2 regions of the Pseudomonas sp. GW823-FHT02F05 genome follow, and region 2 is predicted to be linked to the other one. Evidence: riboswitches for the same ligand, from Rfam matches in the RefSeq annotation. Region 2 holds a riboswitch; the other holds the start of a gene.

Evidence for each region. A riboswitch is a leader RNA that binds a small molecule or an ion and turns the genes downstream of it on or off. The one in region 2 is predicted to bind cobalamin.
Region 1: linked by a shared signal. The riboswitch ahead of AC1RAC_RS17410 (ABC transporter substrate-binding protein) and the one ahead of cobW (cobalamin biosynthesis protein CobW) in region 2 are both predicted to bind cobalamin.

Annotation. Positions count from the first base shown of each region.
Region 1 covers NZ_JBXAJM010000014.1:10,028-14,300, reverse strand. Annotated here, with positions in the region: gene AC1RAC_RS17420 (ABC transporter ATP-binding protein) at 104-868, opposite strand; gene AC1RAC_RS17415 (FecCD family ABC transporter permease) at 865-1,869, opposite strand; gene AC1RAC_RS17410 (ABC transporter substrate-binding protein) at 1,866-2,876, opposite strand; cobalamin riboswitch at 2,992-3,184, opposite strand; gene AC1RAC_RS17405 (DNA/RNA non-specific endonuclease) at 3,304-4,233, opposite strand.
Region 2 covers NZ_JBXAJM010000001.1:486,249-490,521, forward strand. Annotated here, with positions in the region: gene cobN (cobaltochelatase subunit CobN) at 1-1,824, opposite strand, end outside; gene cobW (cobalamin biosynthesis protein CobW) at 1,827-2,888, opposite strand; cobalamin riboswitch at 2,982-3,181, opposite strand; cobalamin riboswitch at 3,223-3,435, shown strand; gene AC1RAC_RS02220 (CbtB domain-containing protein) at 3,533-3,721, shown strand; gene AC1RAC_RS02225 (CbtA family protein) at 3,733-4,273, shown strand, end outside.

The sequences.
Region 1 (4,273 bases), on a different contig from region 2:
GTTGTGTAGATACCTATGCTCATCGGGGGCAAGCCCCCTCCCACATTTGGATCACAGTTGGCAGTCAGACCGTCACCAGAGCAAGCTGCCCCAACGTACGGATTCAGTTGGAGCGCAGGCGCAGGATTTGCGCGCCGTCGAACGGGTCTGTCAGGTAATGCCCCTGCACCCCGAAGGTCTCTTGCAAACGCTGCGGCGTCAGCACCTCCAGCGGCGCGCCCAGTGCCACCAGTTGCCCGCGATCCAGCACGGCCAGGCGATCACAGGTTAACGCCTGATTCAGATCATGCAGGGCAATCAAGGTGGTCACCGGCAAGCCTTGCACACCTTTGAGGATCGCCAGTTGATGCTGGATATCCAGGTGATTGGTCGGCTCATCCAGCAACAAAATCTGCGGGCGTTGCGCCAGGGCGCGGGCGATGTGCACGCGCTGGCGTTCGCCACCCGAGAGGCTGCGCCAGGCGCGTTGGCTCAGGTGGGTGGCGTCTACGTCATGCAGGGCCTGGTGCACGATGGCATCGTCTTCACGCGACCACGGGCTCAATGCCGACAGCCACGGTGTGCGGCCCAGGGCCACGGCGTCGAACACGCGGATGGCGTCGTCGGTGTCGGCCTGTTGCTCCACCACCGCCAGCTGTTGCGCGATGGTGCGGCGCGACAACTCACCGAGCCGCTTGCCACCCAGGCGAACTTCGCCGCTGGCCGGCACACGCAAGCCGGCCAGCAATTTGAGCAGGGTGGATTTGCCTGAACCATTGGGCCCGACGATACCGAGGGTTTCACCCAACTGCACGTCGAGGTCAATGTCACGCAGCAACTGCGCGTCACGCACTTTGAAGCCCAGGCCGCGGCAACTGAGTACGCTCATCGGGCATTCCTCCGGCCGATCAGGATCAGCGCAAACACCGGCGCGCCCACCAATGCGGTGACCACACCCACCGGAATCACCTGGCCCTTGATCAAGGTGCGCGACAGCACGTCTGCAGCGATCAAAAACAGCGCGCCACCCAAGGCACTGGCTGGCAGCAAACGCGAATGCCCGGTGCCAAGCAACAGGCGCACCGCATGGGGAATCACCAGGCCGACAAACCCGATGGAGCCGACGATAGACACCATCACCGCCGTCACCAACGCGGCGCAGGCCACCAGCACAAATTGCACGCGGCGCACCGGGATGCCGAGGGAGGCTGCCGCGTCGCTGCCGAAGGTGAACGCATCCAGTGCACGCCGGTGCCACAGGCACACGGCGAGCCCCACGACCGCCACCGGCACCGCCAACCACACCGACGGCCAGCGCACGCCGCTGAGGTTGCCCAGCAGCCAGAACATAATGCCGCGGGCTTGTTCGGAGCTGGCCGACTTGGTGATCAGGAACGCGGTCAGGGCATTGAACAACTGTGAACCGGCGATGCCCGCGAGGATAATCTGCCCGGTGCCGCTGGACGATCCACTGGCTCGTGCGAGCAGAGTCACCAGCGCAAAGGCCGCCATCGCCCCCACAAACGCGCCCGCCGACAACGACACCAGGCCACCGCCCACGCCTATCAAGGCCACGAGTACCGCACCGGTTGACGCGCCGGCGCTGATGCCCAGCAGGTACGGGTCGGCCAGCGGGTTACGCAGCAGCGATTGCAGGATCACGCCGCACGTCGCCAACCCTGCGCCGCAAGCTGCGGCCACCAATGCACGGGTGAGGCGGTAGTTCCACACCACGCCTTCGTCGATGGGGTCCAGTGCATAGCTGGCGCCCCAGAGTTTATTGGCGAGCACCTGCAGCACCACCTGCGGTTCGATGGCGGTTTCACCGATGGCGACGCCAGCGAGCAGGGCGAGCAGCAGCAACGCCAGGGCGAGTAGGGTGCGCATCATTGGCCCAGGTGGTAGCCGTCAATGGCGGCCGCCAGTTGTTCAAGGCCCTCGAAGGTGCGCAGGCTCGCCTGCAAGGCCAGAGCGTCGAGGATGATGATGCGGTTGTTCTTCACCGCGTCCATGTTGCGGGTCACGGGGTCGCTGCGCAGGAAGGCGAGTTTCTTTTCATGGTCGTCGGCCGGGTAGCGACGGCGATCCATGCGTGCGATCACCAGGAAGGTGGGATTGGCCTTGGCGATGGTTTCCCAGCCGACGGCAGGCCACTCCTCATCGGACTGCACCACGTTACGCAAGCCAAGGGTTTGCAGCATGAATTGCGGCACGCCTTTGTGGCCGGCTACGTAAGGGTCGCTGGCCATTTCGGCGCTGGAGAACCACACCAGTGCGCTGGCTTGCTGCAAGCCCTTGCCCTGGGCCGTGGCGACGGATTTGGCCAGGCGCGCCTTGAGTTCGTCGGTCAGTTGTTGGCCGCGATCCTGCACGTCGAAAATCTGCGCCAGTTGCTGGAGGCTCTGGTAGATCGTCTCGATGCGAAAGGGCTCCAATCGCGTGCCGTCGGCGCCGACCAGGTTGTCCTTGCCTTCGCAATCGGACGGCAACAGGTAGGTGGGGATCTTCAGTTCATGAAACTGTTCACGGGTACCGACCACGCCTTGGGGGCCCACCACCCATTCCAGCTCGGCGGCCACCAGTTGCGGGCGCTTGGCGAGTACGGCTTCGAAGCTGGGCTCGTTGTTGGCCAGGCGCTCGATGTGATCGTCCTGGGCCTTGTACTGCGCCGCCACGTTATTGAACCACAGCGAAGTGCCGACCACCTTGTCGCCCACGCCCAGGGCATACAGCATCTCAGTGGCGGCCTGGCCGATGGTGACGCTGCGGGCTGGGGCGTGCTGGAAGGTCAGGGTGCTGCCGCAGTTTTGCAGGGTCAGCGGGTACTGAGTTGGCGCGGCTTGCGCCAGGGCACACATACCCAAGCCTGCGATCAGGGCGGTAACGCGTGGCAGCATGAGGCGATCTCCTTGTGAACCGTAGGTGCAGCAGGGGAGGTACGGCTCGGAAATACGCCCATGGAGGCTGCTGATGCGCAGGGCCAGGATGTCCTTCCCGGACACCCCGCCGGTTAGTGAGTTAGCTGGGCCGGCAGGTCTCCTGACTGATGCGTCGTCGCCATGCCCCGCCTTCCCGGACGTGGTCCAGTGGCATTCAAGGGCAGGCTCGGCATCTACAGTTGCGGGGGCAGTTTCGGTTCACGTCGCGTGCGGCGTTTCGAATTCCCTGTTAGTCCCATACGGGAACCGGCGGCGGTATGGTAAGCGATCACCCCCTGTAGGAGCGAGCTTGCTCGCGAAGGTCGTCAACGATAACGCTGGGCACCTGATGCCCCGCGGCGCTTTCCTGTTCTTCGCGAGCAAGCTCGCTCCTACAAAAGAAGCGTCAGAGCCGAATATCCTGGGGGCCGCGGATCAACGCTTCGATCCGGGTGCCTGTGGCGCGCTCTTCGTTGCTGAAGCCGTCGTAGTCGGCCAGGTTGGCGAAGCGGATGCCGGTCAGTTGTTCGATCGCAATCACACTGCGCTGGTAGGTTCGAAGCGGGCCGAATACCAGGTCGAGTTGGCCCAGTTCGCGGCTCTGGTCAATCATGTAGGCGCTGGCGGAAGGCTTGCCATCGTCGCTGAGGTAGGCCACTACTTTCCAGAACGCCTTGGGGATTTTCACGCCACGGTACAGTCGGTCGTCATCGGCGAACACTGGCCCGGTAAACACCGTGGCCCGGGCTTTCCAGCGCTGGGTGTTGTCGAGGATGTAGTCTTCGAGCTCCAGCCAGGTCTTCTGGTTGAAGCCGCTCATTTGGGGTGAGCAATTGGTGAAGTGAAAGGTGTCGAAGTTGGCGGTGTTGGCCTCGTCGCCCCAGTTGGGGTCCTGGCGCCGCACCAGGTGGCCGCGGTCCAGGCCATTGCCGGCATAAAGGTCTTCACCTACCTGCGCATCCAGGGGCAGGCGACCATCGTAGGCCCAGGTGTCGTTGCTGCGCGTAATGTCCACATGCTTGGCGCCATCGATATTCACCCCCACGTACAGCGCCAGTCGTCGAGCGCGCGACATTGTGATGGAGAAGTGCGTGTAGTCCAGGCGCTGGGGTTGCACATCGCCCGCCAGTGGCTGGTCAACCGTGGGCCATGGCACCACGAAGTCGCTGAGGAAGTCGTCGGCATAGCCCGCGCGGTTTTTGAGGTCCTTGGCCGCGGTGACGCGCGGCGTCGCGGCTCTGGCTTCCAGCAGGGTGGGGCTGGCCGCGACCAATGGGCGCAGGTCGGCAAGCCTTGGGCGGTGGGAAAGGTCGATGTTGGCTGCGCGGGCGGGCATGGGCATGTTCCTTATGGGCCTGGGATAAACACCACTGAAA
Region 2 (4,273 bases):
CAGGTGGTCGATGATCACCGCCTGGGTGCGCCGCTTGGCCTGGGCGCCCTCACCCGGGTCGTTGACGATAAACGGGTAGACATTCGGCAGCGGCCCCAGCAATGCATCCGGCCAGCAGTGCTCCGACAGGCCCACGCCTTTGCCGGGCAGCCACTCCAGGTTGCCGTGCTTGCCCACATGGATCACGCCGTGGGCGCGGTAGGTATGGCGTAGCCAGAAATAGAACGCCAGGTAGCCATGGGGCGGCACCAGGTCCGGGTCGTGGTACACCGCGCTGGCATCTACCTGGTAACCCCGGGCCGGCTGGATGCCGACAAAGGTCAGGCCCAGGCGCAGGCCGGCGACCATCAAGCGGCCATCGCGGCACATCGGATCGTTTTGCGGCGCGCCCCAACGCTCCAGCACGGCCTGGCGATTGGAGGCCGGCAAACGATCAAACATCGCCTGGTATTCCACAAGGCTCAGGCTTTGATGGCAGGGGCGCAGGTCGAGGCTGTCGAGATCGTTGGTGACGCCGCCGAGCAGTTCATGGATCAGCGCGGTGCCGCTGTCGGGCAGCCGCTCCGCCACCGGGTAGCCCTCGGCTTGCAAGGCGCGCAGGATATTCAGCGCTGCCGCAGGGGTGTCCAAGCCTACGCCGTTGCCGATGCGACCGTCGCGGGTCGGGTAGTTGGCGAGGATCAACGCAATCCGTTTCTCGGCATTGGGCACCCGCGCCAACTCGACCCAACGGCGTGCCAGCTCAGCGACAAAATCCATGCGTTCGGGCGCTGCGCGGTAGCACACCACGTCCGACTGGCTGCGCTCGCTGCGCCAGGCCAGGTCCTTGAAACTGATCGGCCGGCTGATGATGCGCCCGTCAAGCTCCGGCAAGGCAATGTGCATCGCCAGGTCGCGGGGCCCCAGGCCTTGTTCGCTGGCCTGCCAGCCGGGTTGGTTGTCCTGGGCGCAGATCGCCTGGATTACCGGGATATTGCGGCGAAACGGGCGCAAATGCGGCGCTTCCGGGCTCGATTGGGCAAAGCCGGTGGTGTTCAGAATTACCGCGGCTTGCACGTCATCCAACAGGTCCTCGACCACCGAGAGGCAGCCGGGTTCTTTCAAACTGGCCACCGCGATAGGCAAGGGGTTGAGGCCCGCCGCCTGTAAGCGCTGGCAGAACACATCAATAAAACCGGTATTGGCAGCCTGTAAATGGGAGCGGTAGAACAGCACCGCAGCCACAGGCCAATCGGGCTGCCAATCGGCCTGCCAGTCATTGAGGCGGGCATTGGCGTTGTGCGGGTGATAGATCGCCGTGCGCGGCAGCGCTTGCGGCTCGGCCCAGGAATAGTCGCGGCCCAGGTGGGCACTGGCCAGGCAGTGATAAAAATCCAGGGCATTGCCCAGGCCACCTTGGCGCAGGAAGTGCCACAGGCGCTCGCGGTGTTCGGCAGCAACAGTGCTCAGGCCGCTGAGTTCCGGGTCCGGACGGTCGTCACCCGGCACCAGGATCAGGGTGACGCCGCGTTCGGCCAACTCCACCAGGCGCTCGATGCCGTAGCGCCAATACCCGATACCGCCGTGCAATGACAGCAGGATGACCTTGGCGTGGCGCAATACCTCGTCCACGTACAGGTCGACCGAGGCATGGTTCTGCACCTGCATCGGGTTGGCCAGGCGCAGGCTGGGGTAATCCTCGGGCAATTGCTGGGCGGCTTCGGCGAGCAGCGCCAGGCTGGAGTCGCCGCTGCACAGGATCACCAGTTCAGCGGGGGTCTGGCCAAGGTCGGCAATATTGTCGTCCGCGACGAAACCACCGGGTTGGGTCCTGAGCAGGTGCATGGTTAAACGCTGAGGGCAGCGCGCAATTGCGCTTCGAGGCCAGCGGCGTCCAGTTCCTGGCCGATCAGCACCAGGCGCGTGGTGCGTGCTTCGTCAGCGCCCCAGGCACGGTCGAAGTGTTTGTCAAAGCGCGTGCCCACACCCTGGATCAGCAGGCGCATCGGTTTGTTGGGGATCGCGGCGAAACCTTTCACCCGCAGGATGCCGTGCTGCACCACCAATTGGGTCAGGGCGTCGAGCAGCAGCGCCTCATCGGCTTGGGGCAAGTCGATGGAGATGGAGTCAAAGGCATCGTGATCGTGGTCGTCTTCACCCTCGTGGTGATGGTCGTGATGGCTGTGACGCCCGTCGATATGCTCTTCGGAACCGGCGCCCAGGCCGATCAGCACGTCCAGGGGCAGACGACCGCTGCTGGCTTCGATGATCTTCACCGCGGGCGGCAGTTCTTCGGCGACTTCCAGGCGCACGCGGGCCAGGTCTTCGGCGCTGATCAGGTCGGATTTGTTGAGGATCACCAGGTCAGCGCTGGCCAGTTGGTCGGCGAACAGTTCGTGCAAGGGTGATTCGTGGTCCAGGTTAGGGTCGAGTTTGCGCTGGGCGTCGACCTGGTCCGGGAAGGCGGCAAAGGTACCGGCGGCCACGGCTGGGCTGTCGACTACGGTGATCACCGCGTCAACGGTACAGGCGCTGCGGATTTCCGGCCACTGGAAGGCTTGCACCAACGGCTTGGGCAGGGCCAGGCCCGAGGTTTCGATGAGGATATGGTCCAGGTCACCGCGACGGGCGACCAGTTCGCGCATCACCGGAAAGAACTCTTCCTGCACGGTGCAGCACAGGCAACCGTTGGCCAGCTCGTAGACGCGGCCATTGGCCTCTTCTTCGGTGCAACCGATAGAACACTGCTTGAGGATTTCACCGTCGATGCCCAGCTCGCCGAACTCGTTGACGATCACCGCAATGCGACGGCCCTGGGCGTTGTCGAGCATATGGCGCAACAGCGTGGTTTTGCCCGAGCCAAGGAAGCCGGTAACGATGGTGACGGGGAGTTTGGCCAGTGTTTTCATCGGATGCCCTTTGGGGCGGGCATACGGGACGACAGGCCCTGCGGCAGCGCGCAGCAGCGGATTTCGTCACCGGATCACCCCGCCCGGTTGAATTGGAAAATCGGTTGCGAGGCAGGTCTCCTGGCTTGGGGTGTGCAGGTCTTGCGACCAACGCTGACTGCGCCTTCCCGCCCTATCGGCAGTGGCGTGGCAGTCAACTGAACCCTTCACAGTTGCGGGGGCAGCCGCGGCTTGAACCGCGTTCCCTTCTTAGCTTCGGCCTGGGCCGAAGAACCTCGAAGGTGCAAGGCTACAGTGGCTTGCAGCATTTGACTACCGTCCCGGCCCATGCTCTCCTACACGCCTTGTTTCGGGTGCCCTTCACAGGGTGAAACGGGAAACCGGTGCGTCATAGACCTATGACCAGTCCGGTGCTGCCCCCGCAACGGTAAGCGAGCGAAGCGTCACGGCCACTGTGCTTTTGCATGGGAAGGCGATGCTTTCAGGAGGACTCTTTCAAGAGCCGCCCCTCGCAAGCCCGGAGACCGGCCCGAAAAATTCAGATAACAAACCCGCGGTGGGCGGGCGCTGTTCAGAACCCTGCGTGCCTGGCGCGTGGGGTTTTCATGCGCTCGTTTCACCCTGACACCTGAAAGGGACGCGCCATGTCGATCATCAGCAGCACTTCGCACACCGCTACTAGCACCGCCACCCTCAGCCAACGCCTGACCGCCGCCATCGGTGCGTCGATACTCGGCGCGTGTTTGGTGTATTTCGCCGGGTTCTCGCATATCGAGGCGGTGCACAACGCCGCCCACGATACCCGCCACAGCGCCGCGTTCCCGTGCCATTGAGAGCTGCCGACATGATCAAGCGTATTGCGCAAACCGCAGGGTTCACTGGGCTTTTGGCTGCCTTGCTGCTGACCCTGCTGCAAAGTTTCTGGGTGGCACCGCTAATCCTGCAGGCGGAAAGCTTTGAAAAAGCCCCGCCAGCCGCTGAAGTGGTGCACGAGCACGCCGCTGGCGCTGCTGCCCACAGCCACGATGCCCAAGCCTGGGAGCCGGAAGATGGCTGGCAGCGTGTGTTGTCCACCACTGGAGGCAACCTGGTGGTGGCCGTAGGCTTTGCACTGATGCTCGCCGGCCTCTACACGCTGCGTGCGCCGACCCGCATCGCCCAAGGCCTGCTCTGGGGCCTGGCCGGCTACGCGACCTTTGTACTGGCACCCACCCTGGGCCTGCCACCGGAACTGCCGGGCACTGCGGCGGCTGACCTGACGCTACGCCAGACCTGGTGGATCGGTACCGCAGCCTCCACCGCCGCCGGCCTGGCGCTGATCGTGTTCGGCCGCAACTGGCTGTTGAAAGGCCTTGGGCTGGCGATCCTTGCCGTACCCCACGTCA